DNA from 3 places in the Metabacillus dongyingensis genome. Region 3 is predicted to be linked to each of the others. Evidence: riboswitches for the same ligand, from Rfam matches in the RefSeq annotation. Region 3 holds a riboswitch; each other region holds the start of a gene.
The links. Region 3 has a riboswitch for thiamine pyrophosphate ahead of tenA (thiaminase II). Riboswitches for the same ligand answer to the same signal wherever they lie in the genome.
Positions count from the first base shown of each region.

Region 1: another riboswitch for thiamine pyrophosphate. It lies ahead of K8L98_RS20150 (MTH1187 family thiamine-binding protein); the one in region 3 lies ahead of tenA (thiaminase II).
Region 2: another riboswitch for thiamine pyrophosphate. It lies ahead of thiM (hydroxyethylthiazole kinase); the one in region 3 lies ahead of tenA (thiaminase II).

Region 1 is NZ_CP082944.1:4,035,156-4,045,822, forward strand. Features, by position in the region: rRNA gene K8L98_RS20125 (23S ribosomal RNA) at 1-151, opposite strand, end outside; rRNA gene K8L98_RS20130 (16S ribosomal RNA) at 386-1,923, opposite strand; gene K8L98_RS20135 (ABC transporter ATP-binding protein) at 2,241-2,987, opposite strand; gene K8L98_RS20140 (ABC transporter substrate-binding protein) at 2,989-3,981, opposite strand; gene K8L98_RS20145 (ABC transporter permease) at 3,997-4,785, opposite strand; gene K8L98_RS20150 (MTH1187 family thiamine-binding protein) at 4,760-5,050, opposite strand; TPP riboswitch at 5,152-5,264, opposite strand; TPP riboswitch at 5,407-5,508, shown strand; gene thiT (energy-coupled thiamine transporter ThiT) at 5,615-6,187, shown strand; gene K8L98_RS20160 (hypothetical protein) at 6,365-6,562, shown strand; gene K8L98_RS20165 (NAD-dependent epimerase/dehydratase family protein) at 6,580-7,467, opposite strand; gene K8L98_RS20170 (GNAT family N-acetyltransferase) at 7,464-8,003, opposite strand; gene K8L98_RS20175 (hypothetical protein) at 8,122-9,204, shown strand; gene K8L98_RS20180 (DMT family transporter) at 9,219-10,121, opposite strand; gene K8L98_RS20185 (AMP-binding protein) at 10,238-10,667, shown strand, end outside.
Region 2 is NZ_CP082944.1:2,732,347-2,743,013, forward strand. Features, by position in the region: gene K8L98_RS13545 (GNAT family N-acetyltransferase) at 1-184, opposite strand, end outside; gene K8L98_RS13550 (IucA/IucC family protein) at 181-1,971, opposite strand; gene K8L98_RS13555 (pyridoxal phosphate-dependent decarboxylase family protein) at 1,958-3,481, opposite strand; gene K8L98_RS13560 (aspartate aminotransferase family protein) at 3,485-4,837, opposite strand; gene K8L98_RS13565 (alpha/beta hydrolase) at 4,889-5,851, opposite strand; gene K8L98_RS13570 (GNAT family N-acetyltransferase) at 5,829-6,500, opposite strand; gene thiE (thiamine phosphate synthase) at 6,966-7,610, opposite strand; gene thiD (bifunctional hydroxymethylpyrimidine kinase/phosphomethylpyrimidine kinase) at 7,600-8,421, opposite strand; gene thiM (hydroxyethylthiazole kinase) at 8,408-9,226, opposite strand; TPP riboswitch at 9,278-9,386, opposite strand; gene K8L98_RS13590 (LysE family translocator) at 9,858-10,481, opposite strand; gene K8L98_RS13595 (sodium-dependent transporter) at 10,550-10,667, opposite strand, start outside.
Region 3 is NZ_CP082944.1:1,222,920-1,233,586, forward strand. Features, by position in the region: gene K8L98_RS06020 (monovalent cation:proton antiporter family protein) at 1-1,749, shown strand, start outside; TPP riboswitch at 1,819-1,928, shown strand; gene tenA (thiaminase II) at 2,001-2,687, shown strand; gene tenI (thiazole tautomerase TenI) at 2,684-3,292, shown strand; gene thiO (glycine oxidase ThiO) at 3,289-4,404, shown strand; gene thiS (sulfur carrier protein ThiS) at 4,401-4,604, shown strand; gene K8L98_RS06045 (thiazole synthase) at 4,608-5,375, shown strand; gene K8L98_RS06050 (thiazole biosynthesis adenylyltransferase ThiF) at 5,376-6,392, shown strand; gene K8L98_RS06055 (DUF445 domain-containing protein) at 6,531-7,766, shown strand; gene fabI (enoyl-ACP reductase FabI) at 7,885-8,658, shown strand; gene K8L98_RS06065 (SRPBCC family protein) at 9,867-10,328, shown strand; gene K8L98_RS06070 (GNAT family N-acetyltransferase) at 10,335-10,667, shown strand, end outside.

The DNA of each region.
Region 1 (10,667 bases), 2.2 Mb from region 3:
ATACTGTTCCATTACGAACAGTGGGTTTCCCCATTCGGAAATCTCTGGATCAAAGCTTACTTACAGCTCCCCAAAGCATATCGGTGTTAGTCCCGTCCTTCATCGGCTCCTAGTGCCAAGGCATCCACCGTGCGCCCTTCATAACTTAACCTAAATGGTCAACCGCATCATAAGATGCGTTTCGCATTTCGTTGTTTGTTTAGACATAAATGTCTAGAAAATCACTAATTATGGTAAGCGTAAATCTCAGTGAATTACTTGTTATCAATTACGTTATCTAGTTTTCAAAGAACAACCGACAAATCGGATGATTTGTCTTCTATCATAGAGAGAATGATCTCTCAAAACTAAACAAAAACCAAAAGCGTCCTCATATCTTCCTTAGAAAGGAGGTGATCCAGCCGCACCTTCCGATACGGCTACCTTGTTACGACTTCACCCCAATCATCTACCCCACCTTAGGCGGCTGGCTCCTTGCGGTTACCCCACCGACTTCGGGTGTTGCAAACTCTCGTGGTGTGACGGGCGGTGTGTACAAGGCCCGGGAACGTATTCACCGCGGCATGCTGATCCGCGATTACTAGCGATTCCAGCTTCATGCAGGCGAGTTGCAGCCTGCAATCCGAACTGAGAATGGTTTTATGGGATTGGCTAAACCTCGCGGTCTCGCAGCCCTTTGTACCATCCATTGTAGCACGTGTGTAGCCCAGGTCATAAGGGGCATGATGATTTGACGTCATCCCCACCTTCCTCCGGTTTGTCACCGGCAGTCACCTTAGAGTGCCCAACTGAATGCTGGCAACTAAGATCAAGGGTTGCGCTCGTTGCGGGACTTAACCCAACATCTCACGACACGAGCTGACGACAACCATGCACCACCTGTCACTTTGTCCCCCGAAGGGGAACCTTCTATCTCTAGAAGTGGCAAAGGATGTCAAGACCTGGTAAGGTTCTTCGCGTTGCTTCGAATTAAACCACATGCTCCACCGCTTGTGCGGGCCCCCGTCAATTCCTTTGAGTTTCAGTCTTGCGACCGTACTCCCCAGGCGGAGTGCTTAATGCGTTAGCTGCAGCACTAAAGGGCGGAAACCCTCTAACACTTAGCACTCATCGTTTACGGCGTGGACTACCAGGGTATCTAATCCTGTTCGCTCCCCACGCTTTCGCGCCTCAGCGTCAGTTACAGACCAGAGAGTCGCCTTCGCCACTGGTGTTCCTCCACATCTCTACGCATTTCACCGCTACACGTGGAATTCCACTCTCCTCTTCTGCACTCAAGTTTCCCAGTTTCCAATGACCCTCCCCGGTTGAGCCGGGGGCTTTCACATCAGACTTAAGAAACCGCCTGCGCGCGCTTTACGCCCAATAATTCCGGACAACGCTTGCCACCTACGTATTACCGCGGCTGCTGGCACGTAGTTAGCCGTGGCTTTCTGGTTAGGTACCGTCAAGGTGCGAGCAGTTACTCTCGCACTTGTTCTTCCCTAACAACAGAGTTTTACGATCCGAAAACCTTCATCACTCACGCGGCGTTGCTCCGTCAGACTTTCGTCCATTGCGGAAGATTCCCTACTGCTGCCTCCCGTAGGAGTCTGGGCCGTGTCTCAGTCCCAGTGTGGCCGATCACCCTCTCAGGTCGGCTACGCATCGTTGCCTTGGTGAGCCATTACCTCACCAACTAGCTAATGCGCCGCGGGCCCATCTGTAAGTGACAGCCGAAACCGTCTTTCCAACTTGAACCATGCGGTTCAAGATACTATCCGGTATTAGCTCCGGTTTCCCGGAGTTATCCCAGTCTTACAGGCAGGTTGCCCACGTGTTACTCACCCGTCCGCCGCTGACCTCCGAAGAGGTCCGCTCGACTTGCATGTATTAGGCACGCCGCCAGCGTTCGTCCTGAGCCAGGATCAAACTCTCCGAAGAAAATTTGTGACTCAATTTGTTGCTGACTTCAAAAATTTAAAACGTTTGGTACGCTTTTGGTTTTGTTTAGTTTTCAAAGATCATTTGCTTCAAGCGAAGCTTTATTAATATAACATTTTGCCGTTTTAAAGTCAAGCGTTAATTTTACTTTTCTTTTTTTTAGGCTGTGTTGCTTTTTCGCGTTTTTCGCGGCAACGAATAATAATATACCACGCTGAAATTCCCTTTGCAATAGCTTTTTTATCATTTTATAAAAAAAGATTTTAATTATCGAAAACGCACTGAATTTGTCTGAAATTCAGTGCGTCATATTCGAATCAGGACTGTTTTAAATGAAGAACATCAAGCAATCTCCTTTTAAGTAAAGCAAATTCCGAACTAGTAATGAGATTTTCTTTCCTTGGCCGTGTAAATTCTACGTTCACTTCTTCTATTAGGCATCCAGGTCTTGGTGAGAGGATGAAGATTCTGTCTGACAGGAAGATAGCTTCATCCATATCATGTGTAATGAATATCACTGTCTGATCTGTTTCCTCGCATATTTGGATAAACCACTTCTGCAGTTCAAGTCTTGTCATCGCATCAAGTTTGCCGAATGGTTCATCTAATAGAAGAAGTTCTTTATTGTTTAGGTATGCTCTTAGGAAATTGGCACGCTGCCGCATTCCGCCTGAGAGCATAAAGGGATAATGCTCTTCAAATCCTGCAAGCCCAAATTTCGGGAAAAGACCGCGAGCTTGAGTGCGCGCCTCATCTCTCCCGGTACCTTGTATTTCTAATGGAAGAATAACATTATCCAAAACCGTTCTCCATGGAAACAATACATCACTTTGGGGCATATAGCCGACAAGACCGGTTTTATTTGTAATATCTTCTCCATTATACTTTACACTGCCTTTAGTCGGCTTATTGATGCCGGCTATAATATCAAGCAATGTGCTTTTTCCGCAGCCGCTTGGTCCAATAATGCTTACAAATTCACCCTTTTTCACATTCAAGTCTGTCGGCATCAGGACATTCTGGTCTTTAGAATAAGATTTGCTGATTTGAGAAAGAGTCAGCATGCTATTTCTTTCCTTCAGGCAGGAATTCATTTGTAAAAGCTTCACTTGGTTCAATGTTCTCTTCAATCAGCTTTCGTTCATACATCCAATCGGCATATCTTTTCCAGACTTTTTCATCTTGAATGCCCCATTGCTTCGCTTTTCCCTGATACTGATCACTTAGCCACACTTGGCTTTCCTTTACTAGCTCAGCATTAATCTCAGGTACATTTTTAATCAGAATATCCGCTGCTTCTTCCGGCTCTTCAATGGCAAATTGATAACCCTTTGATGTAGCCTTCATGAAGGACTGAACCATTTCTTTGTCTTTTGCAATTTTGGATTCGCTGGTTGCAATAACCGGAGTGTAATAGTTTAATGCTGGATCAAGGTCTTTTAAATAGATGTAGTTCAATTCAATTCCCTGGCGAGCAGCCTCAACCCCATCCCATCCCTGGAAAATCCATTGAAAGTCTGTATCGCGTCCGATCGACTTGAAAAAGTCTGTTGCTCCAAGCGTGACATAATCCACTTTTTCAAAGTCTGCATTCGATTTATCCATTACAGCTTTAATAACAGCTTCTTCTGTAGGAGAACCCCATCCCCCGTAACGTTTTCCTTCAAAATCCTTTGGAGAAGTGATGTTTTCTTCTTTTAAAGAAGCAAATGCAGAAGTATTCTCCTGTATGATTGCTCCTATTGAAACAATCGGCACACCTGTTGATCTTGCGTGTGTAATATTCTCCTGATGGCTGACAGCAAAATCAACTTCACCAGAGGCAACAATCTGATCCGCACTGACTCCTTCACCAGGTTCAACTATTTCAACATCAAGACCTTCTTCTTTATAGAAGCCATTTTCTTTCGCTGCATAAATGCCTGTATGATTTGTATTTGGAAACCAATCCAGCATAATCTTCACTTTTTTTAATTCCTCATCAGAGGATTTTTCTGCCGATCCGCATCCAGATAAGATGAACACTAAACTAAATAGAATAAATACGAGTTGTTTCATTTTTTCTCCCCCGTGCTAGTTAGAATGCTTTTGCTGCTTATATTTCCAAGGCATCATGATTCTTGCCAGTATTTCAATAAGTGTAAAAATGATTAAGCTTAAACCTACTATTAAGACGATTGTTGCAAATACTTTATCTGTCAGAAACGATTGGGAGGATCGAGTCAATAGAATTCCGAGTCCTTTGCTTGCACCCAGCCACTCTCCGATAACCGCCCCCATCACACTGTATGTTCCGGCTATTTTCAACCCTGAAAAAAAGAAAGGTGTTGCAGCTGGAAGCTTCAATTTTAAAAACATCTGTCTGCGGCTTGCTCCAAGCGTTCTCATGAGCTTCACCATATCCCTGTCTACTAAACGGAAGCCGTCAGAAAGATTGATGGCGATCGGAAAGAAACAAACGAGCGCCACGACAATTACTTTAGGAAAAATGCCGAATCCAAACCAGATGATAAGCAATGGAGCAAGCGCTATTATTGGAATGGTTTGTGAAAGAACAAGCAGCGGTTCAACTGCTTTTCGAACCCAATCTGACAGGTCTATTAAGATAGCAATCAATACGCCCGCTGTTACAGCGATCAATAAACCAAGTACTGCTTCCGACAGAGTCTGCAGGATATGTCCGCCTATCGTTCCCCTCATTTCAGCAAGCGTGATGAAAATATGAGTCGGACGAGGCAGAATCCAATTTTCCACTTTTGAAACGATGACAGCCAATTCCCACAAAAAGAGGAATGACAGCAGCACTATACCAGGAAGCGCTATTCCTGAAAGTGTTTTAACGGTATTTCTTAAGTTTTTCATCCATTGTGACCCCTTCTTTTGGGCGGTAATGAATTTTCATGTGAGTCATTACCTCGGTTGCACCGGCTGAAATACAGGCATCCTGCGCTTGCTTAACGATATCAATCAATTCATCTAGCTCTCCCTCCATAACCGTCTCCATCGCACCTACCTCATATTTAACTCCTGATCGCTGAACAACCTCGATCGCTTTGTCGACAATTTCATATGTATTCCCTTCTGATGATTTAGGCAGCACCTGAAATGCTAGATTTACACTGGACATTCTTTATCCTCCTTAAAATTTATTAATATATGAATATCTGACCGAACAACAAAAAAGGCTGCCACTGGGGCAGCCTTAACGCATTCGCAAAGTTATGGAAAAGTAATGCATCTTCCGCATTCCCTCCGCTGGCATTACCCAGATCAGGTTAAAGGGTCGATACAAGAATCAGTATCCTCTCAGCCAAGTTCACTCAGCTCCCCTGCATATATTGAATTCATGGAAACTATAGCAAGATTTTGGATCCTTGTAAAGACAGATAAAAGAGCTTTCCATTCTTTTCTGAAAAAAATCAAGATTTAGTCTTGTCGAATTTTGCAACTTCCTGTATAGTAGTGTCTAAATCATATATTGCATTTGACCACTTGGGGAGCCATTCGGCTGAGAGTGAACGTTATGTTCAGACCCGTTGAACCTGTATAGTTAAAGCTTACGTAGGGATGTGGCGATGGATTCAAGTGATAACCCAACCAAAGCAGTGCGTGGAAACCATCCGACATTCCCCGCATTGCTTTTTATTATGGAAAAAAACTGCCCCGGTCAATGCTGAAAAGGGGAAGAGCTATGCAGACAAATACACGTCTAGTTTTTTTAGTAGAAGCAGCGATTCTATCAGCAATTGCATTTCTGCTTGATTTAGCAACAAGCTTCATTGGCAAAATGCCTCAGGGAGGGTCAATTTCGCTTGCAATGATTCCAGTCCTGATCATGGGTTTTCGCCACGGATTAAAGGGAGGACTGCTGACAGGCTTTTTACTTGGCGTTTTGCAGACGATTATGGGCTACACCACAATTGTGCATCCAGTCCAGGGTTTTCTTGACTATTTTGTTGCATTTACCGTGGTAGGTGCCGGAGGAGTTTTCTATAAACAAGTCCAAAGCTCTCTGAATCCTCTTAACAGAGGACGATTAATTGCTTACGTAGTAGCAGCGGCTTTTCTGGGAAGCTTCCTTAGATTTGCTGCACATACACTTGCCGGCGCTATTTTCTTTGCAGAATTTGCAGGCGATAAGCCCGTTCTGCTGTATTCAGCCGGCTATAACGCTTCCTACATGGTGCCTACATTTATCATTTGCTCAATCGTCTTAGTACTGATGCTCACTGCTTCTAAATCACTTGTCTTAAAAAGAAAATAGATTCTGTCAAAAGCACCGATTTTTTTCGGTGCTTTTTTATCCTATTAAAATTTATATAATTTCTTCCATTCATGTCTATTCCAGCGCCTGACTCTTCGGTCAGAACTTATTTCTTGTCATAAACACTCTATCATCAGCATGTACTAGTAGTAATAGATTTCTTATGGAGGGCAAATGATGAATCTATCCTTCTCATTGATGATGATAACATTTTTATTGTCGATTATTCATTTTCTATATGGTTATTTTGAAGCGATAAGGATCAGCAACGAAGAAGAATTAGTCAACGGCTGGTCTATGATTTTCTCTTTCCCGCTTGGGTTTGTATTCGCATATTTTGCTTCGGTATTTCATCAGCAGGTTTTACCCCACTAAAAAGAAACGCGACAAGGTCACGTTTCTTTTTTCATTACCTCTATTAATTTCTCTAAGTACGGATCCAATTCCTCAAATGAGTATCCAGCACTTTCAGCCTTTGACACATTCAGTGTCCATTCACCTGATAATCCATAAGGTGAAGCATTCTCTTTCGCAATCTCCCTTGTCACAATCGCTTTTTTCCCGACAGCACATCCGATTTTAAGCAGAAGATCATTCAGTGACAGACTTTTTTCAAAAGCGGCATTGTATGCACCCGTTAAGGTTTTTTCTCCAGCCATATACAAGAATCCCGCTGCGTCCTCAGCTGAAGTATAGCTGTAAAAATATCCAGGATCTGCAATTCCAATCGGTTCCTCGTTCTTCACCTTTTTCACATGAAATAAAAAGCGTTCCGTATAATCATCTATTCCGATTACCAGAGCAGGTCTTACAGCGGCAACAGGCACATCCGCATTCTGAAAAAGATAGGCTTCTGCACTGCGTTTCGCTTCCTGATAGCCGCTTATCCCTTTATAGTCTTTGCGCTCTTTAAAAGAAGGCTCATACGACAGAGGATCAAAGTCCTCTTCTGTCTTCCCTCTCCCAAATTCATAGACTGCCATTGTCGAAGTGAAAATATAATGCCTGATTTTGCCGTGTAGCGCTTCATAAGCAGATTTTGCTTCAAGCGGCGAAAAACACGATTGATCATAAACAACGTCCCATTGTTTATGATCAAAGGCTTTAATCATTGATTCTTTGTTTTCACGATCGATAATCAGACGCTCTACGCCATCTCCAAAGTCATCATGAGTTCTTCCTCTTGTTGCAATCGTCACTTTTGCCCCATTTTCAAGCAGATTATGAACAAGTCTTTTGCCGAAAAATTGCGTTCCGCCCAGTATTAATGCTCGATTCACAGTGATCCCTCTTTCCTTTTCAATGCAGCTGCCAGTTTCGACAAATCACGCCATCCAAATGCGGTCTCCTGATGATCTGTCCCATCAATCGTATAGACGTCCTCTGCGATCCTTTCGGGCAAAAAGCGTTCATAGAATCCTTTTGAAGGATTCTCATCCATTACCCACAGCAGCATAGATTGATAGTTTTTCCGAAGCAGTTCATTTGCAGTTGCCTCTACAAGCCTGCGCCCGATGCCTGCTCCCTGCACTTCTTTTAATAGATAGATCGCATATAATTCCCCATCAAATCCATATTCCTTTGTCCGCTCTGGTCCGAAGCCTGCAAACCCTGCTATTTGGCCATCCTGATTTTCTGCCACAAAAACAGTCTCCGGATCAATAGACACCCACATTTTTTCTTTGCTTTCATATGTAAGACTTTCAAGATATTCATCTGCTACAATACCTTTATAGGTTGTTCTCCAGCTGTCCACGTGAACAACTGCGATTTGCTTCGCATCTTCTTTAACAGCTTTTCTTATTCTAAAATTCATTTTCAACACTCCTTGCTGAAAAAATTCGACAAGCGAAAATTAAATCCCTACCTCTAAAAGGAGTTTCTTTTCATAAAACAGAATATGTTCATAGACTAAGGCAAAACGGAGGCTTCAAGTGAAAATACTTCTGCATAGTTTCTTATCAATCCTGTATATCGTTTATTTCACCGGTGTGTTTTACGTTCTGTTTCTCTTTTTAAATATACCTGCAAGCGTAATCGCAGGAAGCGTTATAACGCTTTTGCTGCTTGGCTTGTTTATCTATTCTATATACGAGTTGATCCACCGCAAGGAAAGGAATCTGCTCTTTTTCAAGGGACTGTCAGGATCCATCTTCCTTTCCATCACAACCTTCAGTTTAATTATTACCTTGTTCTTCGTAGTCCTAATGAATGTAATGACGACTCATTTCAACTATCAAAATATCAGTCCCAGGGAGAAATTTGAGTTTCAGGTGAACGCTTTTTTGCCGATTGATCCTTATGAAGAATACAAAGAAACTGCTGAAACGAAGAAAATTTCTCATCTTACTGTTTACTATTCCTCTCTTAATAAAAGGGATATCCAGCTGGTTGAAGACGAATTCGATCACGCAAGGAGCATCAGCACCCGCTTGTTCGGCAAGATCGAGGATCAGCCCATTGACCTGATTCTCCTTGATGAATCGCCGGACTCGCTGCAGGAGCTTGAATATTTGGATTATATGGGGTTTTACGATCATGTGAAAGAAACCATGGCCATCGTGATTCCGGATGATCTCGATGCCGCATCTCCGCTTGTCGTGGAAACCTTTTACCATGAATATGCCCATTACTATATGGAGAAAGCATTAGAGAAAATGGAAATCGAATCGCTGAAAATTCCAATCTGGTTTAATGAGGGCGTTGCAGAATATGCTGGCTATAACGGAGAGGATGCAAAAATCCCCATCGACAAGGTGATCCCTTTCGATGAGCTAAGAAATCCCGGAAGCTGGGCAAATGCATTGGAAGACAGTCCGGAAGCGGAAGTGTATACTCAGAGCTACTACGCCGTTAAAATTTTGGCAGATGAATTTGGAGAAGACATTATCCGGGATCTCCTTCTTGAAACAGGAAAACAAAACAGCTTTGAAAAAGCTTTGAAAAAGAAGACGAAGTATACGTTTAAAGATCTGGAAAAGAAAATCATGGAAAAACAAAAAAGGACTCGGAATTGAGTCCTTTTATTTGTTTACAGCGCTTGTTCACTTGAAATCTCAGCCACGTCTTTCTTTTCAAAAAGAAACAGCATGACGCCAATGATAATGATTCCTCCGCCAATTAATTGCGTAAGAATAACCGTCTCTTCAAGGAAGTAATACGCAAGAATAATCGATCCAACCGGCTCAAACAGAATGGCAACAGAAATGACATTTGTCGAAATCCATTTCAGCGACCAGTTAAATAGCGAATGCCCAAGCAATGTCGGGACAATTGCAAGCAGCAAAAAGTACAGCCAATCCTGTTTCTGAAAACCTGTCAGAGGATAGCTTAACAGCACACAGTAAAGGAATAATGTCACTGAGCTGACCGCATAAACGATAAACGTGTATAGCGTCAGCGTATGGCGCTTTCTCACACCTTGGCCAAACAGCAGGTAAGCCGTTACCATCGCACAGGCTGCAAGCGCAAGAAAGTCTCCAAACAGCGCAAGCCCGCTGATCCGGAAATCTCCCCAGCTGATCACAACACTGCCTGCAATTGCAAGCACGGCACTAAGTATAGCCCTCGCTGACACCCTCTCTTTAAAGAAGAAATAGGTGCCAATAAACGCAAACAGCGGCTGAAGAGTCACCAGCACAACTGAACTTGCTACAGAAGTGTAGTTCAGCGATTCAAACCAGAGAATAAAATGAAAAGCAAGCAGTACACCTGCCAAAATTGAATAGCTCCAGTCTTTCTTCGTTAACGTTTTAATATGAGGCAGCGATTTTGCCAAAAACAGCGGCAGAACGATGAGTGTTGAGAAAAACAGGCGATAAAACGCGATAACTGGAGCAGGTGCAGAGGTCAGCTTTACAAAAATAGCAGATGTTGAAACCGCCGCAACTCCAATTGCGAGTGCCAGATAAGGATAAAATGTTGATTTATTCATGATCGTTCCCCTTTTTAAAATACATTTCTTCTATTATACTGCAACTGCTTCTGCATTTTTTAGAGAATAATAGTTTTCAAAACTTTCTAAAAATAGTTTATAATGAAAGCGTAATCATTCTTTTTGTCCAGGGAGGTCCCATGCAATCACTAAAAAATAAAACCATCGGCCAATTATTGAAGGAAACTGTGTCAAAATACGGAAGCCAGGATGCCATTGTCTATTCAAAGGAAAACATCCGCTATACGTATGATGAATTTTACAGCGAAACAACGAAGCTTGCAAAAGCCTTAATGGGTCTTGGCGTAAAAAAGGGTGAAAACATTGCCATTTGGGCAACCAACGTCCCTGAGTGGCTCCTGCTGCAGTTCGCATCTGCACGCATTGGCGCCATACTTGTTACCGTCAACACAAGCTACCAAAGCAGCGAGCTCGAATACCTGCTGAAGCAGTCTGACTCCACCACTCTGTTCTTAATTGACGGCTTTAAAGGAACATCTTATGTCGACATTGTCCGCTCCATCACGAATTCAGCTTCTGCAGAGA
Region 2 (10,667 bases), 1.5 Mb from region 3:
ACAGCGTTTGATGATCATCCGCCAAAAGTTTTTTCAGATGCTTCGTATATTGGCTGAAAGGATAATCTTGATTCCAATAAGGAATAACGTGCGGTTCGTGATGCCACTTATGAAGCATGGCAGCATCTTTTTCAAAGTCTGCCTTTCGAAATGTTATAGATAAACCGGTCTCTAGCTGACTCATTTTGATGCAAAGACCTCCTTCTTTGTAAATAAAGGATTATGCACTTGAACATAAACAGACTGTGTTTCAAGCGGCCCAACCAGTTCATCTAAATCATGAAATCTAGTTAATAGATTCGCTTTGCAGGGCAAGGTCTTGTTTTCCAGCAGGGTTTTAAGCAAAAGCGATGGATGAGCTGCAGGAATGGACTGCTTTTCCAATTCCTCCCGAATAAGTTGAAGAAGATTTTTCTCATCTGCCAGGTTTGCCGTTCCAAAGGCATTCACAAGTCCGAATAAATGATTGAAAAAGAAATAGTAGCGCAGCCGTTCATCTGCAACTGCATCTGAACATACCGTTTCACTTTTTAAACCGATTCCCGGAAGATACGAATTTAATTCATTCTTTTTGGATTCGCAAAAGTAAAATCCCTGATTGTCTCTATAAAAAAATCGCGCTGGATATCCATTTTCCAGCTGAACGACACTGTTTTGCTGATGTGCTTCAAGCGCAATGCCCTTTTCAAAATAAAGCCAAAGAATCGGCTTTAATGAAATCGCCAAATAGCGTTTCAGCCAGTCTGCGCTTATTTCTTCAGTTGTTCGTTTTTCCTTTTTTGAAAGGTCACGAACGATGCTTGCAAGTCTTGAAGATTGCGGCAGCATTCCGTCCTGACAGAGGGCAACAAGAGCGGTTGCTTGTTCCGCACTCCTTTTATAAAAAGGATTTTCCCTGAGAATGACTTCAAAACCTGACTCTTTCTGATCGTGCAGCTTTAATGTAATAAATGCAGGATCGTGAATGATATTAAAATCAGGAAATTGTTCAGATAACTCACTTCCAAGCTGTGTGTCCATCAATTCTTTCACTTCAGCTCCGCGTTCAAGTTCTTTTAATAGGTTCACCCGGACAGAATTTGTGATTTTAATGTTAAGTGAAAACTTCAGCATAAAGGCAACATCTGGATGATAGACCGTTCGCAAGGATGAAGTTGCATAAAATGCCTGTCCATGCTGACCTAAATTTTCAAGCATGCCTTCTTGAATGAATTCTTGAACAGCTGAGTCTTTCAGCAAATACTCAGCTTGCCACGGATGAATTGGAAGAAGTGCGTATTCATCCTTTCCTGCGTACTTCTCTTTAAACTCAGCACTGATCTCCGGGTCATCCTTGACAAGCTGCTTTATAAGTTCAATTGCCGACTTTGGCATTGTTGACTTTGAATAAATGGATTCAGCATGAGCTCTAAAATAATGCAGCGGAAATGCTCCTTTTAATTCTGGTGAATACACCTTAATATCTGATTCTGTCATTCCCTGTCTGCTTTTTGGTGTCGGATGAAGCAAATGTCCAAATAAAAGGGACTGCTCTGCTGCAATAAAATCAAATGAGGTTTGATAAAGTTCTTCTTCATCATCTGAACGCTCTTCAAGAAATTGAGCCATGGATTCACAGCTTTGTTTGACACGCAAAAGCAATTCTTCATTTTTTTCAGCTGATGAAGCATTTTCACCCAGTTCTTTCAGCGTTTTTTCAATGCATGTTATGTAATTGATTTCCTCATTATCACAGTACACTGGGCAGTCTAACAAGTGACGTCCTGTCTCAGATAGATAGCCTGCCGGGATATAAAGACAGGAATTTTGATGTTGTAAAATAACATGAATCCAATTGCCGCTGTGCTTCTTTCTTAATTCTTCAGGTGCATCCGCACTTAGATTCCCGCTGTTTGTCTCCCGCAGAAAGCAATTTAAATAGCTTTGAAGAGTTGCTTTTTCAGCAAGAGCCATTGCTTCAAGTTTGTTCATACTGCAGCCTCCTTGTTTCATCTTCGCCAATTTCTTTCATTCTTCTTATGATTTTTTTAACTTCAGCCATTTTTGTTAATGGATTCAAAAAGGTGAATTTCAGGCAGGCATCGCCGTCCACCTTTGTCCGGGCTATGATCACTTCTCCATTTTTCAGTAGAATTTCCCGAATTTGATAGTTTAGCTGATTGAGCTTCTCATGCGTGAGAATGCCTGTCCCCATGTATCTGAAAACAACTGTGCTCAGTTCGGGCTGATGATAGACGCTGAACTCACGCTCTTTTTTCAGGAGCTCAAACGTTTCCTGTGCTAGAAGCAGCGTATGATCAATCATTTCTGCCCATTCCTCTTTTCCGACTAATTGAAAAGAGAGAAACGGCTTTAGTGCATCAAAGCGTCTGGTTGTCTGAATGGATTTGAAGACTAAATTCGGGATGTCATCTTCCTCGTCTTCAATTGGATTCAAATAATCAGCATGATGCCTGATAAACGAAAATGACTCCCGATTTTTCACAAGAAAAGCTCCGCAGCTGATTGGCTGATAAAACATTTTATGAAAATCTACTGTAATGGAATCTGCTTTCTCTAAACCTGCGAGTTTATGCTTATGGGTATCTGTTAAGACAAGCCCGCCTCCATAAGCAGCATCTGCATGAAACCACAGGTCATAATCTTTAGCCAGGCTGCTCATTTCCTCCAGCGGATCGATGCTGCCAAAGTCTGTTGTACCTGCAGTGCCGATCAGCGCAAAAGGCAATTCTCCATTTTCTTTCAGATTGTACAGGCATGCAGCCAAGTCTTCCATACACATGCGGTACTTTTCATCCGCTTTAACTAATACAACAGAATCTTCGCCTAAGCCTAATATCGAGGCTGCCTGCTGGACAGAAAAATGAGCTGCTTCGGAGCATAGAATTTTCAGACGATGCAGTTCTTTCGGAAGACCCTGCTTTTTAATATTCCATCCCCAAAACTTTAAGGCAGCGCGTTCCCTTGCAAGCAGGAGGCCCATTAAATTGGACTGCGTTCCCCCGCTTGTCATCACACCGTCTCCGTCCGGCAGCTGGAACATCCCGCACAGTCCATTCATTACATACTGCTCAACCATTGTAGCTGCACCGCTTTGATCCCATGAATCCATCGATTGATTTAATCCGGAAATAACGGCTTCAGCCGCTAACCCGGGAATCATTGGCGGGCAGTGAAGATGAGCAGCAGTTAACGGATGGCTGACATGAATGGTATTTGAAGTGATATCCGTAAGTTTTTCAAATACTGCTTGCTGATTTTGATTCATTTTAGGATGAAAGACCGGAAAGTGTTGATCTAATTCTTTCTTCACATCCAAAGGAGTCATCCCGCTGTAGGGATTTTGTGACATCATTATCCTTTTAACGCAGTTCATCGCATAAGTCATTTGAGATTCATAATTTTTTAAACTTGATTCATAATTTGATAAAAACAAATGCTCAAAGGCTGTTTTTTCCTGAATGGCTGTCAAATGATCCACATCCTAAACTAAACTTGGGCTGAGCGTTCTTTCTGCAGCTTTAACAGAATCGAAGAATATGTCACAAACTGTGTCAAGCTGTTCTCTTGTAATAATCAGCGGCGGCAAGAAACGGACCACGCTGCCGAAGCGTCCGCCAAGCTCAAGGATAAGACCCCGTTTGAAGCATTCCTGCTGAATAAGCTTTGCGAGCTTCGGATGAGAAGGATAACTTCCTATGGAATCTGCAGATGCTGTTTTATCTACAATTTCAGCGCCAACCATCAGTCCTAATCCACGAACATCTCCAATAGACGATACTTCTTGCTTCATCTGTTTTAAACGTAGCATTAAAAATTCTCCAAGCAGAGCTGCCTGTTCATCAAGCTTTTCCTGCTTAATAAATTTCATTGTTGCTGTTCCGGCTGCAATCGCGATCTGATTTCCGCGGAATGTGCCTGAATGTGCTCCCGGTTCCCATTGATCAAGATCTTTATGATAGACAACAACCGCTAAAGGAAGGGTTCCGCCGATTGCTTTTGAAAGAACAACAACATCAGGATTGATGTCTGCATGTTCAAAGGCAAACATTTTTCCGGTGCGTCCAAATCCTGTCTGCACTTCATCGATGATGAGAGGAATTTGCTGTTCTTTTGTAATATTCCGTACTTGTCTTACCCATTCATCAGGAGCTGGAATGGCTCCTCCCTCACCTTGCACGATTTCCATCATCATGCCTGCGGGTTTCACAATACCGGATTCAGGATCGTTCAGAGTGCGCTCAATAAATGTAGAGCCGATTGCTGCCCCTTCTTCTCCACCAATACCAAATGGGCAGCGGTATGAGTAGGGATAAGGCAGGAAGTGCACGTCTGACATTAAATTGGGTATTTTGCTTTTAGGACCAAGGTTGCCCATCAGACTAAGAGAGCCATTTGTCATGCCGTGATATCCGCCTTGGAAAGAAAGCATGCCTCCTCTGCCGGTTGCTGTTTTCACAAGTTTCATAGCTGCCTCAACAGCATCTGATCCTGATGGTCCGCAAAATTGGATTTTTGCATGTTCAGCAAATTTTTTCGGAAGAGCGTCAAACAGCTCCTCTACAAACTCCTCTTTCATTGGAGTAGTAATATCCAGCGTATGAAGCGGACGCTTGCCTTTTATCACATTTTCCATCGCTTCTATAACAACAGGATGATTATGTCCAAGTGCAAGAGTACCTGCTCCTGCCAAGCAATCTATGTAGGTTTTATTCTCAACATCCTTCACATAAATCCCTTCTGCCTCACTGATCGCAATTGGAATTCTGCGCGGATAAGATCTTGCATTTGATTCTCTCTTGCGCTGGCTGCTTAAATAAAATTCATTTGTTAGCATAAATAATCACCTTTCTTATTTGAAAATAATTATCATTCTCATTTAAAAAAATTAAAAATTTTTTCTCAGCAAAATTTTAAGCTGGTTTGTCAAATCTATCATCGCAAGATCCGCCCTGTTTACTTGTCCAATCATATTTGGAAAGCTGTGTACTAACTGTTCATAGTACAAATATGTGACAGGAACTCCTGAATTTTCAAGTTTTTCAGCATATTGTTTCCCTTCATCTCTTAACGGATCGTATTCAACAGTCACAATCATTGCGGGAGGCAAATCGGCAGAATTTATTGCAAGCAGCGGCGATGCATATGGATTTTTCCCCTGTTCCTGATTGCTTAAATAATGATTCCAAAACCATTCCATTTTCTCTTTCGTCAGATTAAATGAATAGCCCGATTGATAAGATTCCGTGTAAAAATTGTGATTCAATACAGGAGTGAGTAAACACTGCATTGTAAATGCTTGCTTTCCTTGATCCTTCAGCCAATGTACAGCTGCAGCTGCAAGGTTTGCCCCGGAAGATTCTCCCCCAATTGCAAGTTGGGCTGGATCACCATTCCATTTAGATATGTTTTGAGGCGCCCACTCTGAAACGGCAAGAACATCCATAAGCGCCGCAGGAAACGGGTGCTCTGGTGCAAGCCGGTAACCGACGGATACAATCAGACAATTCGCGTGCTTTGCAAGATACCTGCACATAGAATCGGCACTGTCGAGATCTCCAAAAACCCACCCGCCGCCATGCATAAATACCAATACTGGCAGCATTTCCGCTGATGCAGGCTGATAAATCCTTACAGGAATTTGATGATCAGCTGATTCGATTTTTTCGTTGTAAATCATCATGTCATTCATTTCTATCTTTTGAAAGAATGTTCGTGCTTCTTTATAAAAATACCGTGACTGCTCAGCAGATAAGTCGCTTAATGGAGGATGTTTGAGTTCAGCCATTCTAGCACCTATTTTATCCAGCAGCTCTTTCATATCTTCATCAATTGGGAGATGGGTTTTCACATAACGCTCCTGCCTTTTCATTTAATAGATCCTTATCTTCACTTGGAAGCTTAATAAAGTTTACATTCTTGTTTGACATATAATCATTAAAACGAGTCTTTTCACCAATAACGAGTGCCGCTCTTTTATGAGGAAGCAAAATGGTATCCGCAACATATCCGCCAATTTCTTTTAAAATTGGAATGACGATCCTGTTTCTTATATCAGGTTCGCCAATGATTCTGCTTGATCCGTATTTTTTCATAAGAAATGCAGTCATTGCCCTCACAATCATTAAGCCATGCTCTTTATTCAAAAGCTCCCTTGGCCCAATTAATAAATGCATTCCAAGATCACCTGTTTCAGCTTGATAATAGTTCCTTATTGAATCATGCTGGATAGAATACGCAATCAAATAGCCAGCTGGCCTGTCATCTAAAAAACATAGAAAAACCCGTTTGTGCTCTGCTTTAACGGTGCGTTCTAAATAAGCCTTAAACTCTTCTTCACTTACATTCAGCTTCCAGAACGGCGCGATATGCGGCTGATGCATCCAGCTGAATAAAATCTGAAAATCTGTTATTTTGACCTGCCGAAGAGAAATAGTTTGGTTTAACTCTCCGTCTTCTATGATGGCTTCAAATTCATATACGTTTTCTATATGATTCAGCTCCTTACTGTCTTGTCAGTGAGTACACATGAATATTAATTGAAAATGATTATCAATGTCAATGACTTCTGAAAAATCAGTCATTCCTGCCTATGCATTTTTTTGAAATAAGAATAAATTCTAGCACATCATACCTATACTTTTATTCATAAAAAAAGAACAGAATTTAATCTGTCCTCTTTTCTGCTGTGCAGTATTCTTTATGGTTTAAGTACTTAATCATTTTACCCGCTATAGTTTACATAATATTATTATATTAAATTCAGGGAACTTCATCATCTTTTATTCTATGTATTTTCTCTGAATCCTTCTGAACCGCCTTATTTTTGCCAGTAATCTAGTATTCATGAGAGATTTACAGAAGAACCAAAAAAAAATTGAGCTGGATCGCCGTTAAAAAATCCAAACATTAAGAAAACGTGCAAATGATCATCAAGATTTGCACGTTTTCTTTTATTCTCCTATTCAAGATACAGATTTCTTCAAAGCAGCCGCACTTTTATAGACATCTTCTGCAAGACTTATCGATGTAATTACCGAGACCCCGTCGGCACCTGCTTCAATAACTGCACGCGCATTTTCAGCTGTAATGCCACCAATTCCTACGATTGGAATCAAAATGCCGCAGTTTCTTACTTCTTCAAGAAGAGAAGTCCCCTTAACAGGCTTTGCATCTGTTTTTGTACGCGTAGGGTAAATAGGCCCTGCTCCGATATAATCGGCTCCATCCTCGATTGCCTTCTCTACCTCTGCAAGGGTATGGGCTGAGACACCTACAATTTTCCCCTCGCCTAAAATCTTTCTTACTGCTCCGGCATCTTCATCATCCTGTCCGATATGAACTCCATCTGCATTTAGTGCAAGAGCTAGTTCAATGTCATCATTTATGATAAATGGTATTCCATGGTCCTTACAAAGCTGCTGCAGTTTTCTTGCCAGGTTCTTTTTTTCGCTGCCTGTTAAAGCATCCGTTCCTTTTTCCCGGAACTGAAACATAGATATGCCTCCGCTAATTGCTTGGAACAGGACTTTTTCAGGGTCTTCCGTACAGTTTGTGCTGCCCATAATAAAATAAAGCTGGAGTTTCGCGCGCACTTCCTCATTCCACATGCAAAGGTCCCCTCTTTTTCTTTTGATAAGCCCAATGATTTGTAGGTCCATGGCCCTGTCCTAATTTAAGATCTTCTTTTATCGCTTCCCGGATGAACGCAACGGCGGTTTCTGCCGAATGATAAATTGACTTTCCTTTTGCGATCTCGGCTGTAATGGCAGCTGCGAAGGTACAGCCGGTTCCGTGTGTATTTTTTGTATGAATACGTTCACTTGTAAAATAGCTGAACTCTGTTCCATCAAATAACAAATCTACTAACTGTTCCTCGTTTTCAGCATGACCTCCCTTAATCACAACATTTTTCACGCCAAAAGAATGCAGGATTTTGGCAGCAGTCTGACGATCATCAAGATTGAGAATGTTCAAACCCGTCAGCACTTCAGCTTCTGGAATGTTGGGAGTAACGACCAAAGCAAGCGGAAGCAAATGATTTTTCAATGCTTCTACTGCTTCATCCTGCAATAATGAAGCACCGCCTTTGGCTATCATGACGGGATCTACAATCACTTTGCTCCAATTGAACCTCTTTATTTGTTCAGAAACAGCTTCAATAATTTCACTATTAAAAAGCATTCCGGTTTTAATGGCATCAGCTCCAATGTCTGAGCCAATCGCTTCAATCTGCTGCACAACCGCGTCCGCTGTTAATGGAAACACACCATGTACACCTAGTGTGTTTTGAGCGGTAACCGCTGTAATGGCAGACATTCCGTATACATTCAATTCCTGAAACGTTTTTAAATCCGCCTGAATTCCTGCTCCGCCTCCGCTGTCAGAGCCTGCAATTGTCAGTGCTTTAGAGATTGACATGGCTGACCTCCTCAAGCGCAGAAAGTTTTTGAATATTATCAGCTGAAATGGTATAAAGATTGTTTAAAAACTCGATTTGAAAGCTTCCGGGACCTTCAATTCCTTCAGCTGCAAGTTCTGCAGCACTCCCGTAAACCGCTAATGCTGCAGCAGAAGCACGAACATAATCTTTTTCAACAGCGCAAAATGCGCCGATAACAGAGGTGAGCAAGCAGCCTGCACCTGTTACTTTAGTTAATAGAGAATGACCATTTTTGCATATATATGTTGTTTCTCCATCTGAAACAATATCCTGTTTTCCTGTAATGACCGCAATAGTGTTTAACTGCTTTGCAGCTTTTACAGCAAGTTCGATTATGTCACCTTCGCCGTCACCGGAGTCGACTCCTTTTATCGACCAGCTCTCCCCAACGACATTTGCCACTTCAGCAGCATTCCCTCTAACTGCAGTGATCTCCAGTTCCTTTACGATTTTTTGTGCTGTTTCAGTACGGTATTTTGTTGCGCCTGCACCAACCGGATCAAAAATGACTGGCACGCCATGCTTATTGGCAGATTTCCCTGCAAGCAGCATCGCTTCTACATTTTCTTCGTTTAAGGTGCCAATATTTAATACGAGTGCCCCAGCAATTTTCGCCATATCCGCCACTTCTTCCTTGGCGTAAGCCATGACCGGCGATGCTCCGATTGCTAACAGGCCATTTGCTGTAAAATTCGTTACCACAACGTTTGTAATATTGTGCACCAGAGGTTTTTCTTTTCTTACTTTTTCTAGAATCGCATAAATCGTTTTAGGCTCTATCATATTTTTTCCTCCCCATAATAAAGAGCACTCTGCCGCGGCAAAGTGCTCATATGTATCCCTGAATCACATCCCTGCGCTGGCATTATCCAACAGGTTCATTCGGTCTACGGCAGATAGCCGTACTCTCAGCCTGATTCCACAAGCTCCCGTTTTCATTATTTTATTTTATGATTCAAAGTCTACTCTTCTGACACTGGATTTGCAACCATTAAGCAGCTGTTTTTTTTCTCCATCACTTTTGTTTTTATCAATAAAATGAAAATAAGTATGATTGGAATCCCAAACTGAAATGGCAAATGAATGTATAAAGGCACAATTTCAAGTCCAATTTTTATATGCAGGAATCATACTCGGAGAAAATCTATGAGGCACTCAAAACGGGCAATCACCAAGTTCTTTTCTCATAAGCTTCTTGTGATTCAGACATTAGACTGTATTATCATTTTTATTTCCTCAATTTTAGAGCCGATTTGTCAGGAATGGATTATTATTCCTTTCCAGGTTCATTTATGTGAATCAAATAATAAGAACCCAGCTTTCCTGGTTTATTGATTCCTATTTGTGCTAATAGTATTTTTCAAAGTAGGCAAGATCAGCAGCCAAAATAAAAAAGACATCATATCTGATGTCTTTACTTTCTTTCCAATGCTAATTTTATGCCAAATCCAATGAGTACTGCACCGGTAATGCCTTCCATCCAATTTTGTACAGCTGGCTTCTTCATGAAAGCACTCAATTGATGAATCAAATAAATATAAATAATAAACCAAATAAAAGTAAGAAAGGTGTATGTTAATCCCATGATCATAAACTGTGTAAAAGTATTTGATCCCGGCTCCAAAAATTGAGGCAAAAAGGTTAAAAAGAAAACAGCTACCTTAGGGTTTAGGAGATTTGTCAAAAATCCCTGCTGATAACAGCTGACTTGCTTTGCTTCAGGCTTTTGTTCTTCTCTATCTTGTATTCTGCCCGGTTTTTTTAAAGTCCATAAAGATTTAAGGCCTAAATAAATGAGGTAGCAAGCTCCCGCGTACTTCAGGATTGAAAAGAGAAAAGCTGATTTGACAATAAGTGCTGATAAACCTAACACAGCTGCAAAAGTATGAATTAAAAGTGCTGTCAAAGCCCCGAACACTGTTTTCATTCCTCCTGCCCGCCCGCCAGTGATTGTATTCTTAGTAGCGATGGCTGTATCAGGTCCAGGCAATAAAATTAATAAGATCGACATGATGATAAATAATGATAAGTGCTCCAAGCTTATCACCCTCCATTCTGAATTTTACCTATTTTAACATATGGAGGGAAAGCTTGATAGAGCCTAATTTAACGGGAAAGCAGTTTCCAGATTCCTAAAACATCCAGCAAAACAAGGAAAATAGCAATTGGAGCTACATATCTCATTAAAAAGAACCAAGTGTTAAAGAGCCCTTTAGATAAAGAC
Region 3 (10,667 bases):
GCCGAGATTATAATGGGGATTATTATCGGGCAAAGCGGATTTAATCTTGTTCAGGAGGATATGTGGCTCGAAACGCTATCCATGCTCGGTTTTATTTTTCTTATGTTTTTGAGCGGACTTGAAATTGATTTCACTGCTTTTATCGGTGGACGGAAGAAAGAATTGCTGCCGAGCGGGAAGGAAGCGCCAAATACGTTTGCCGTTTCTTTTCTTGTCTTTGTTGGCATCTTTATCTTGTCTCTGCTCTTATCGTATTTGTTTGTTTTCTTTGGTTTTATAGAAAATGCCTTCTTGATGACGCTGATCATTTCCACCATATCGCTCGGGGTGGTGGTCCCTACACTGAAGGATGCAGGCATTATGAAGTCGAATATCGGACAGATTATCTTGCTCGTTGCTGTCATAGCAGACTTAGTGACGATGATTCTGCTTGCCGTGTTTGCATCGATTTATGGAGGAGAAAATACAAATACATGGCTGCTGCTGCTGTTATTTGGTGCTGGAATTGTTTTATATTTTCTCGGCAAAACCTTTCAGAGCAGATCATTTATTGAAACGATGTCTAAAGGCACGATTCAAATTGGGACAAGGGCTATTTTCACTCTGATCATTGTCCTTGTTGCCTTATCAGAAACAATCGGGGCAGAAAACATATTAGGAGCGTTTTTAGCGGGTGTTCTGGTCTCACTGCTGTCCCCAAACAAAGAAATGGTTCAGAAAATGGATTCCTTCGGCTACGGATTTTTGATACCGATCTTCTTTGTTATGGTTGGTGTCGATCTTGATGTATGGTCGATGTTTAAGGATCCAAAAATTTTAATGCTGATCCCATTGCTGTTTATTGCCTTGCTGATCTCTAAAATTGTGCCGATTTATTTACTGAAGAGATGGTATGACACAAAAACAACGCTTGCTTCAGGATTTTTGCTGACATCAACCCTTTCCCTTGTTATTGCGGCAGCTACCATTGGAGAAAGAGTAAATGTGATTGATGCACAAATGTCAGGTGCGCTCATTTTAACGGCTGTTCTGACGAGTATTTTTACTCCGATTGGATTTAAGAAGCTTTTCCCTGAACAGCTGTCTTCGCAAAAGAAGCTGAAGGTAGCTTTTATAGGAGCCAATCAAATGACACTGCCGGTGACACGCGAGTTAAATCCGAAGATGTACGATACGACGGTGTATCATACTTATGTCGATAAAAATGAACAGCAGATCGCTGAATCATTGTTTCATATTGAGGAGCTTGAAGATTACTCAATTGAGACCCTGCAGTCCCAGGGAGTATTTGAAGCTGATATCCTTATTGCTGCTGCAGGAGATGAGGATACGAATGCTGAAATCGCCATGTTTGCAAAAGAGGTTGAAGTTGGACGGGTGATTGCAAGCATCTCATCACCATTATTAGACGAGCAGCTAAGAGCGAAAGACATTGATGTCTTCTCTGTTCTGCTTTCTACCAAAACCTTGCTGAGGGCTCTTATTGAAGCACCTGGCATCATGAAGATTCTGACCAATAACGATTCAGCTCTTTATCAGATAAAAATGAACAACAGACACTACGATGGCATGGTGCTCCGCAGCTTTCCATTTACAGGCGACGTTATTTTTGTCCGTATTTTCAGGGAAAATGAATCGATTGTGCCGCATGGCGATACAGAGCTGAAACGCGGAGATTTACTGATTCTGACTGGATCAGCTGAATATGTGGATGAGCTCAGGCAAGAGCTTGAGTTCCATAAAAGTTGATAATTTTGACTTGAAAGTTTCTTTGAGCATGGTATGATGTACATGTAAATATTTCTAAAATAATATATAAACAACCGCTAGGGGAGCCCTTTTAGAAGGGCTGAGATTGAAGTTTGCCTTCAAGACCCTCCGAACCTGATCTGGCTAAAACCAGCGTAGGGAAGTGGTGTAAAGGTCTATTCATACACCACTTTTCTATGCGAAAAGTGGTTTTTTGCCGTTTTTATACTAAAAATGAGGAGGAACAAAACATGTCATTTTCAAAAGAATGCCGGGAGTATGCAGATAAATGGTGGGAAGGAAGCTTTGAACATCCTTTTGTAAAAGGAATTGGCGAAGGCAGCCTTTCAAAGGAGAAATTTAAATACTATGTGATGCAGGATTCTTATTACTTAACGCATTTTGCAAAAGTGCAGGCTTTTGCAGGGGCGATGGCCCCTGACCTTCATACAACATACCGGATGTCCGTTCATTCACAGGGAACCTATGAAGCAGAGCTCTCTTTGCATCAGCAATTTTCTGTCCTGCTTGGAATCACAGACACCGAACGGAAGGAGTTTAAGCCATCGCCAACTGCGTATGCTTACACCTCCCATATGTACCGTTCAGTTGCGACAGGAAATCTTGGTGAAATCATTGCAGCTCTGCTTCCATGCTATTGGCTCTATTATGAAGTCGGGGAGCACCTGAAAGATTGCAAGCCTGGTGATGAAGTTTATGAGAAATGGATTGCGACTTATCACGGTGATTGGTTTAAAGAGCTTGTCCTCGAGCAGATTGCAAGATTTGACGAGCTTGCTCTGCGTGCAAGCGATCACGAGAGACAAATGATGAAGGAAAACTTCCTCATCAGCTCGATGTATGAATATCGTTTTTGGGATATGGCGGAAAAGATGGAAGCGTGGGATGAGACACAAACCATGCTGATGCAAAAGTGAAATTGCACCTTGTCACAGATGGACGGCACTCTGCTGCAGAGCTCGTAAAAATCATCACAGATATACATACCTCTGCAGATGCCATTCATATTAGAGAGAAGAATAAATCAGCTGGGGAACTGATCAGCTTAATTGAAGAGCTCCATCAAAATGGGGTTCCGAAATCAAAGCTTGTCATGAATGACCGTGTGGATGCAGCTGTTCTTTCTGGTTTGCATCAGGTTCAGCTCCCATCGCACAGCTTCAATGTGAAACTGGTGAAACAGCGCTTCCCGCATCTTGAGGTAGGCTGTTCAGTCCACACTGCTGCTGAAGCAGTATATTGTGCTGAAAATGGGGCAGATCGTCTCCTTTTCGGGCATGTATTCCAAACATCATCAAAAAATGGTCTAGAAGCAAGAGGGATAAGCAAGCTTGCGGAAATAGCGGAATCTGTCAGCATTCCAGTCATTGCAATTGGAGGAATCAATCCTGCTGTCATTCCTGATCTAAGAGATATAAAGATTGAGGGAGCAGCCGTGATGTCCTATGTTTTTTCAGCGGAGCATCCAAGTCATGCGGCACTTGAACTTGCTGATCAATTAAAAAGGGGGATGGGCCATTGAAGCCTTTATTTGATGCCGGCATTATCGGCGGAGGAGTCATCGGGCTTGCCTCTGCCTATTATTTAGCGAAAGCCGGACTTCGAGTTGCGGTATTTGAAAGCGGAAAAACAGGCAGCGGAGCATCCAGTGCTGCGGCGGGTATGCTTGGCGCCCATACTGAAACTGAAAAGGATGATGCTTTTTTCAGGTTTGCTAAAGAAAGCCAGGCGCTTTATCCAAAATTAGCTCATGATTTACTGCTGGAAAGCGGAATTGACATACAGCTTCAATACAATGGAATGTACAAACTGGCAATGACGGCTGAGGAAGCCGATTCTTTGAAAAAAAGAGCAGAAATTGAAAAGGACGTAGAATGGCATTCCAAAGAAAAAGTCCAAGAATATGAAAAAGGCATAACAGATGCGATTTACGGGGCTCTGAAAATTGAAAAAGATGGAAAGCTTACTCCAGCCGCGCTGTGCAAAGCCTTTACAAAAGCCATTCAGCTGATGAGCGGAAAAATCTTTGAAAACACACCAGTATACAAATTCAGCAGATTTGAAGGCTCACACTATGAAATCGAAACGCCTCAAGATACGTTTTTTTGCGAAGCTCTTATTCTTGCAAATGGCACATGGAGCAGCCGGCTGATAAAGGAGTTCACACGCAATATATTTGTACATCCTGTTAAGGGCGAATGTTTGTCTGTGACAATGAAAGATGGAAAACTATCTTCTACTGTTTTTCATGAAAGCTGTTATCTTGTGCCAAAGCTTGATGGAACAATAGTTATTGGGGCAACGATGAAAGAAGGAACCTGGAATACAGAGCCTTCCGTACAAGGAATCGCTGCTCTCATGAATAAAGCAGTTAAAATTATGCCGGCAATTGAAGATGCCTCTTTTCAGCGTGCATGGGCAGGATTAAGGCCGGGAACAGCCGACAGCAAGCCATTTATTTTCAAGCATCAGGGCATACCGAATCTCTTTGTGGCAACAGGGCATTACCGAAATGGCATCCTGCTCGCTCCCAAAACAGGTGAAATGATCAGAGATTTATTTTTTAATCGACCGGCAGCTGAAGAATACGTTCATGCATTTAGAATGGACCGTGCGGCAGGGGTGAAACTATGAACATAAAAGTGAATGGCAGCATGATAGAAATGCAGTCTTCAGTGCGCACCGTTCAAGATTTGCTTGCTTTTTATGAGGTGAGCAAAAGAATCATCATCGTGGAACATAATTCAGAAATAATAGCCAAAGAAGAATACGCGAAAACAGTTATTAATGATGGGGATGTTTTTGAAATTGTTCAATTTGTAGGAGGAGGATAATTTATGTTAACGATTGCAGGAAAAACTTTTCAATCAAGACTGTTGCTTGGAACGGGAAAATATCCCTCTTTTGATATTCAAAAAGAAGCGGTAAAAGCGGCTGAAGCAGATATTTTAACATTCGCTGTGAGAAGAATGAATATTTTTGAACCGTCTCAGCCTAATTTTCTGGAGCAGCTTGATCTTTCCCGCTACACGCTGCTGCCGAACACCGCTGGTGCGAAAACGGCTGAAGAAGCTGTCAGAATCGCAAAACTCGCTAAGGCTTCAGGGTTATGTGATATGATTAAAGTAGAAGTGATCGGGTGTGCGAAAACATTGCTTCCCGATCCTGTTGAAACCTTAAAAGCAAGTGAGGAGCTTGTAAAGGAAGGATTTATTGTACTTCCTTACACGTCTGATGATGTCGTGCTTGCAAGGAGACTTGAAGAAGCAGGCGTTCATGCGATTATGCCAGGCGCGTCTCCAATCGGTTCAGGACAGGGCATTATCAACCCTTTGAATCTATCATTTATTATCGAACAAACGAATCTGCCGGTTATTGTGGATGCAGGGATTGGATCAGCTGCTGATGCAGCAAAAGCGATGGAGCTTGGAGCGGATGGTGTTCTGTTGAACACTGCTGTTTCTGCTGCAGGCAATCCGGTAAAAATGGCAGCTGCTATGAAGCTTGCCATTGAAGCAGGAAGGTTAAGCTTTGAGGCAGGCAGAATACCAGTAAAATCTTATGCATCTGCAAGCAGCCCTGAAGAAGGAATGATTACATCCTAAATGGAACGGTACTCTAGGCAAATCTTATTCTCTCCAATAGGAGAAAAAGGACAGCAGAACATTCGAAATGGTCATGTGTTAATCATCGGTGCGGGAGCTCTTGGGACAGCAAATGCGGAAATGCTTGTTCGTGCGGGTGTCGGCACACTGACGATTGTGGACCGTGATTACGTAGAATGGAGCAATTTGCAGCGTCAGCAGCTTTACACTGAAGAAGATGCGGTTTTGCGTCTTCCTAAAGCAGCTGCTGCAAAACAAAGACTTTCCCAGATTAATCATGAAGTGGAAGTCCAGGCGGTCATTGAAGATGTAACAGCTGAAAATATTTTTGCATTCAGTCAGCATGCAGACGTTATTGTAGATGCGACGGATAACTTTGAAACTCGTCTTGTTATAAATGATGCAGCGCTTAAGCAGGGTATTCCGTGGATCTACGGCGCATGTGTCGGAAGCTACGGCCTGACTTATACAATTATACCGGGACTCTCGCCATGTTTGAATTGCCTTTTAAAGCAAATTCCAATGGAAGGCCAGACGTGTGATACAGTTGGCATTATTAGTCCAGCGGTCCAAATGGTTGCCTCTTATCAAACAGGGGAAGTGCTGAAATTGTTAACCGGTGCAGCGGATCAGGTGAGAAAAGAATTGCTTTCTTTTGACGTTTGGAGAAATCAATTTTCACAAATAAAAGTGCATGCACTAAAAGACGAAGCCTGTCCATCATGCGGGGACTCTGCCGTTTATCCATTTTTATCACGCAGTAATAGTGTGAAAATGTCGGTTCTCTGCGGCAGAGATACGGTTCAAATAAGGCCGGCAGTCTCTAAAGAAATGAACTTTAAGGAGCTTGCAAAAGCACTTGGAAGAGCAGTAAATGATATAACTGCAAATCCGTATTTGCTCTCTTTTCAAACCGAACATCACAGAGTCGTTGTGTTCCAAGACGGGCGAGCCCTGATTCATGGGACGAAAGATATGGCTGAAGCAAAACGTATTTATCAGCGTTATTTGGGATAAGAATATAGAATAAAAAAACTGGCCATGATTTTGGCCAGTTTTTTATATGATATGATTGGATTTATTTCTCTTTTTAGACTAGCATGGATAAAAAGATATACTTTTTCATTTTATTTTATAAAGATTGAGGGTACGAACATGTCTAATAAATCAAAACATTTGGCAGGAATCTCACTTGCCATTATGGGAACGGGGTTTGCAGCAACAATTCCTTTTCAAGGAACAATTGCTGGAGAATTTTTGCAGGGAGGATTTGAAGCTGGCCTGGTTGGGGGATTAGCTGACTGGTTTGCCGTTACAGCGTTATTCAGACACCCATTCGGCGTGCCTATTCCTCATACAGCTTTATTGCCAAAAAATCGAAACAGAATGATTAGGGCTCTCGTTAACACAATTGAAAATGATTGGCTGTCAAAGGAGAGTATTCAAACTAAATTAGCCCAAATAAACTTGACAGAAAAGCTGCTGCCAATACTTGAAAAAGAGCTTCATTCCGATTCTTTCAAGAAAACAATGAAATCTCTCATCATGCAAATGATTGAAAGTGCAGATTTGGAAAAGATTGCTCCTCTTATTAAGAATCAGCTAAAAGGATACCTTACATCCAATGAAGTAATGAAACTGCTTCAAGCTCTCATTCATCAAGTACTTGAGCGGAAATATGATGAAAAGTGCTTTGATTATCTGCTTTTAAAGACTGAGGAATGGGCATCAAGACGTGATCAAAGAGAGGAATTTGGCAGATTTGCCATGAGAGCAATGGACCATGTAGAGGCAGATGGATTTTTGCAATTCGCCTTAAAATCCTTTCAAAATATTGTAAATGAAGAAAAGCTCGGAAAGATCCTTCAAGATATTATTCTTAATGTCATCAGAGGTTTGCGCAGACCAGATAGTGAAAATCGTCAGGCAATCCTTGATCATATTCGAAAAGAATTGCTCAATATTCAGGAAAATCAAGCACTGGCAGTGGAAATAGACCGCGTGGTTTCAGAGTGGGACCCTTCCGGAAAGCTGCTAACAATTTTAAAGAAAACTCAAATAAAAGCACTAAATTATATAGAAGAAGGTTCTTTTATTGAGGATCATCTCATGCCTTTTGCTGCTCGATTACTGGAAAATATCAGTGGTGACAAGGAAAAAACGGATGCAATCGAGAACAAAGTACAGGAACAAATTACTCTTTTCATTGAAAAAAATCATTCAAAAATCGGTAAACTGGTCGAAGAGAATTTAAACAAACTGGATGATGAGAAATTAATTGATATGATAGAAAATAATGTAGGGAAAGATTTACAGTGGATCCGTGTGAACGGTGCGGTGTGCGGATTTTTCATCGGTATCGTTTTGACGGGACTTAAAATGCTCTTTTAATTAGCTGAAATGATCCAGGTTCATTCATGAAATCCAGCAGCGGTCTAGAAATACGGCAAATAGCATGCTATAATTATAACCAGGTACTAATAACATGTATTAATTAGGAGGATTCCAAATGAATTTATCATTAGCTGGACGCAATGTAGTCGTAATGGGCGTCGCAAACAAACGAAGCATTGCCTGGGGAATTGCCCGTTCTCTTCATACGGCAGGAGCGCGTCTTATTTTTACATATGCAGGTGAACGCCTTGAAAAATCAGTGCGGGATTTAGTTGAAACGCTTGACCGCAATGATTCGATTGTTCTTCCTTGTGATGTAACAAATGATGCTGAAATTGACACTTGTTTTGAAGCGATTAAAAATGAAGTAGGCGTTATTCATGGAATTGCACATTGCATCGCGTTTGCACAAAAGGAAGAACTGAGCGGAGAATACATGAATACAACCCGCGACGGATTTTTGCTTGCTCACAATATCAGCTCTTATTCACTGACAGCTGTGGCAAAAGCTGCAAGAGGCTTGATGACAGAGGGCGGAAGCATTGTGACACTCACATATCTTGGCGGAGAAAGAGTCCTTCCTAACTACAACGTTATGGGAGTTGCGAAGGCATCACTTGATGCAAGTGTGAGATACCTGGCAAGCGATTTAGGAAAAGACGGCATTCGCGTGAATTCGATTTCTGCCGGCCCAATCCGTACGCTTTCTGCTAAAGGAATCAGCGATTTCAACTCCATCCTGAAAGATATCGAAGAACGCGCGCCGCTGCGCCGTACAACAACTCCAGAAGAAGTTGGGGATACAGCACTTTTCTTGTTCAGTGACCTTGCAAGAGGGATGACTGGAGAAAATCTTCATGTAGACTCTGGATATCATATCTTAGGTTAAGTAAAGCCTTCAGTCTCTTTAATTTTAATGGAGAGAACAAAATACAGAAGAAAACGGGTAATGAATTGCACAGCAATTTTTGCCCGTTTTTTTGTTGTTTGGGTGAGTATTGGCAAGCTGTGATTTCCTGAATTTAGGAAAGAGTGTGTTTAGGGGGCTCAAAGGGCTAGTATGATTCTCCAAATCCAGGAAAGAGGATGATTAGAGAACTCAAAGTCCCTGTATGATTCCCCAAATCCATGAAAGAGGGTGATTAGAGGACTCAAAGGGCTTTATGATTCCCCAAATCCATGAAAGAGGGTGATTAGAGGACTCAAAGGGCTTTATGATTCCCCAAATCCAGGAAAGAGGGTGATTAGAGGACTCAAAGGGCTTGTATGATTCCCCAAATCCAGGATAGAGGCTGATTAGAGAACTCAAAGTCCCCGTATGATTCCCCAAATCCATGAAAGATGGTGATTAGAGGACTCAAAGGGCTTGTATGATTCCCCAAATCCATGAAAGATGGTGATTAGAGGACTCAAAGGCCCTGTATGATTCCCCAAATCCATGAAAGAGGGTGATTAGAGAACTCAAAGGGCCAGTATGATTCCCTAAATCCAGGAAAGATGGTGAGTAGAGGACTCAAAGGGCCTGTATGATTCCCCAAATCCATGAAAGAGCGTGTTTAGAGAACTCAAAGGGCCTGAATGATTCCCCAAATCCCGGATAGAGTGCGATTAGAGCACTCAAAGGCCCTGAATGATTCCTCAAATCCCGGATTGAGAGTGATTAGAGAACTCAAAGGGCCTGAATGATTCCCCAAATCCCGGATTGAGGGTGAATAGAGGACTCAAAGGCTCGGTATGATTCCCCAAATCCATGAAAGAGGGTGATTAGAGGACTCAAAGGCCCTGAATGATTCCCTAAATCCCGGATTGAGAGTGATTAGAGAACTCAAAGGGCCTGAATGATTCCCAAAATCCCGGAAAGAGTGCGATTAGAGCACTCAAAGGCCCTGAATGATTCCCCTAAAACAGTAAAGAGCGCGTTTAAAGGATCTAAAATCCCTGTATAATTCCCCAAACCCAGAAAAGAACGCGTTTAAAGGAATCAACTACCCTCCTGATCTGAAACAAAAATGTTTTTGCTTGTCTATGAGGTGTCTCCAATTCTGATAAAATATGGATAAGGAATAAATCCTAATCATAAGGAGGATTAATTATTGCATGAGTGAATTTCAAGATCAAGTCACTGTAAATGCACCGCTTGACCAAGTATTCAATTTTGCCGCTGACGTTGAAAATGCCCCTCTGTTTATGCAAAATGTGACGAAAGTAGAGAAGCTGACGGATGGACCTGTTCAAGCAGGCACGAAATACAGAGAAACCCGTGAAATAAGGGGAAGAGAGGCTACAGCGGTTATTGAATTTATAGAGTATGTTCCGAGCGCAAAGTACTCAGTTAAAAGTGAAATGAAAGGGATGGAAGCCATCTATCATTACATGTTTTCTGCATCAGGCAATCAGACGACAATCCGTTTTGAATGTGAAATCAATGCGAAAAAATTCACAATGAAACTCATTAAGCCGGTATTTGTGAAGATTATGAAAAAAGAAGACGGAGATCATCTTCAGCATCTAAAAAAAGCATTGGAAGCTCAGGCTGCAGAAGATAAAAAAGGACAGTGACCAATTATGGGGTTAACATTTAAACTGGCAGCATCAGACGAATTAGAAGAAATTTACGAATTAGCAGGCGAAAACCGCAGGGAAGCAACCAATCACGTTTCGGACGATAATAAGGAAAAAATGATTGAAGTCTATGAACATTCCGCAAAATATCAGGCTTATTTTGTTTGCTTGATGGACGGCAGCACACTGCTTGGCTGGATCATGATTGATAAAGCATTCGATTTCTTAACGGGCGATGAAATTGGCTGGATTAATGATCTATATGTAAAAGTGCCATACAGAGGCAAGGGATACTCCAAGTTATTGATGGAGGAAGCAATAAAAGAATTCAAAAAT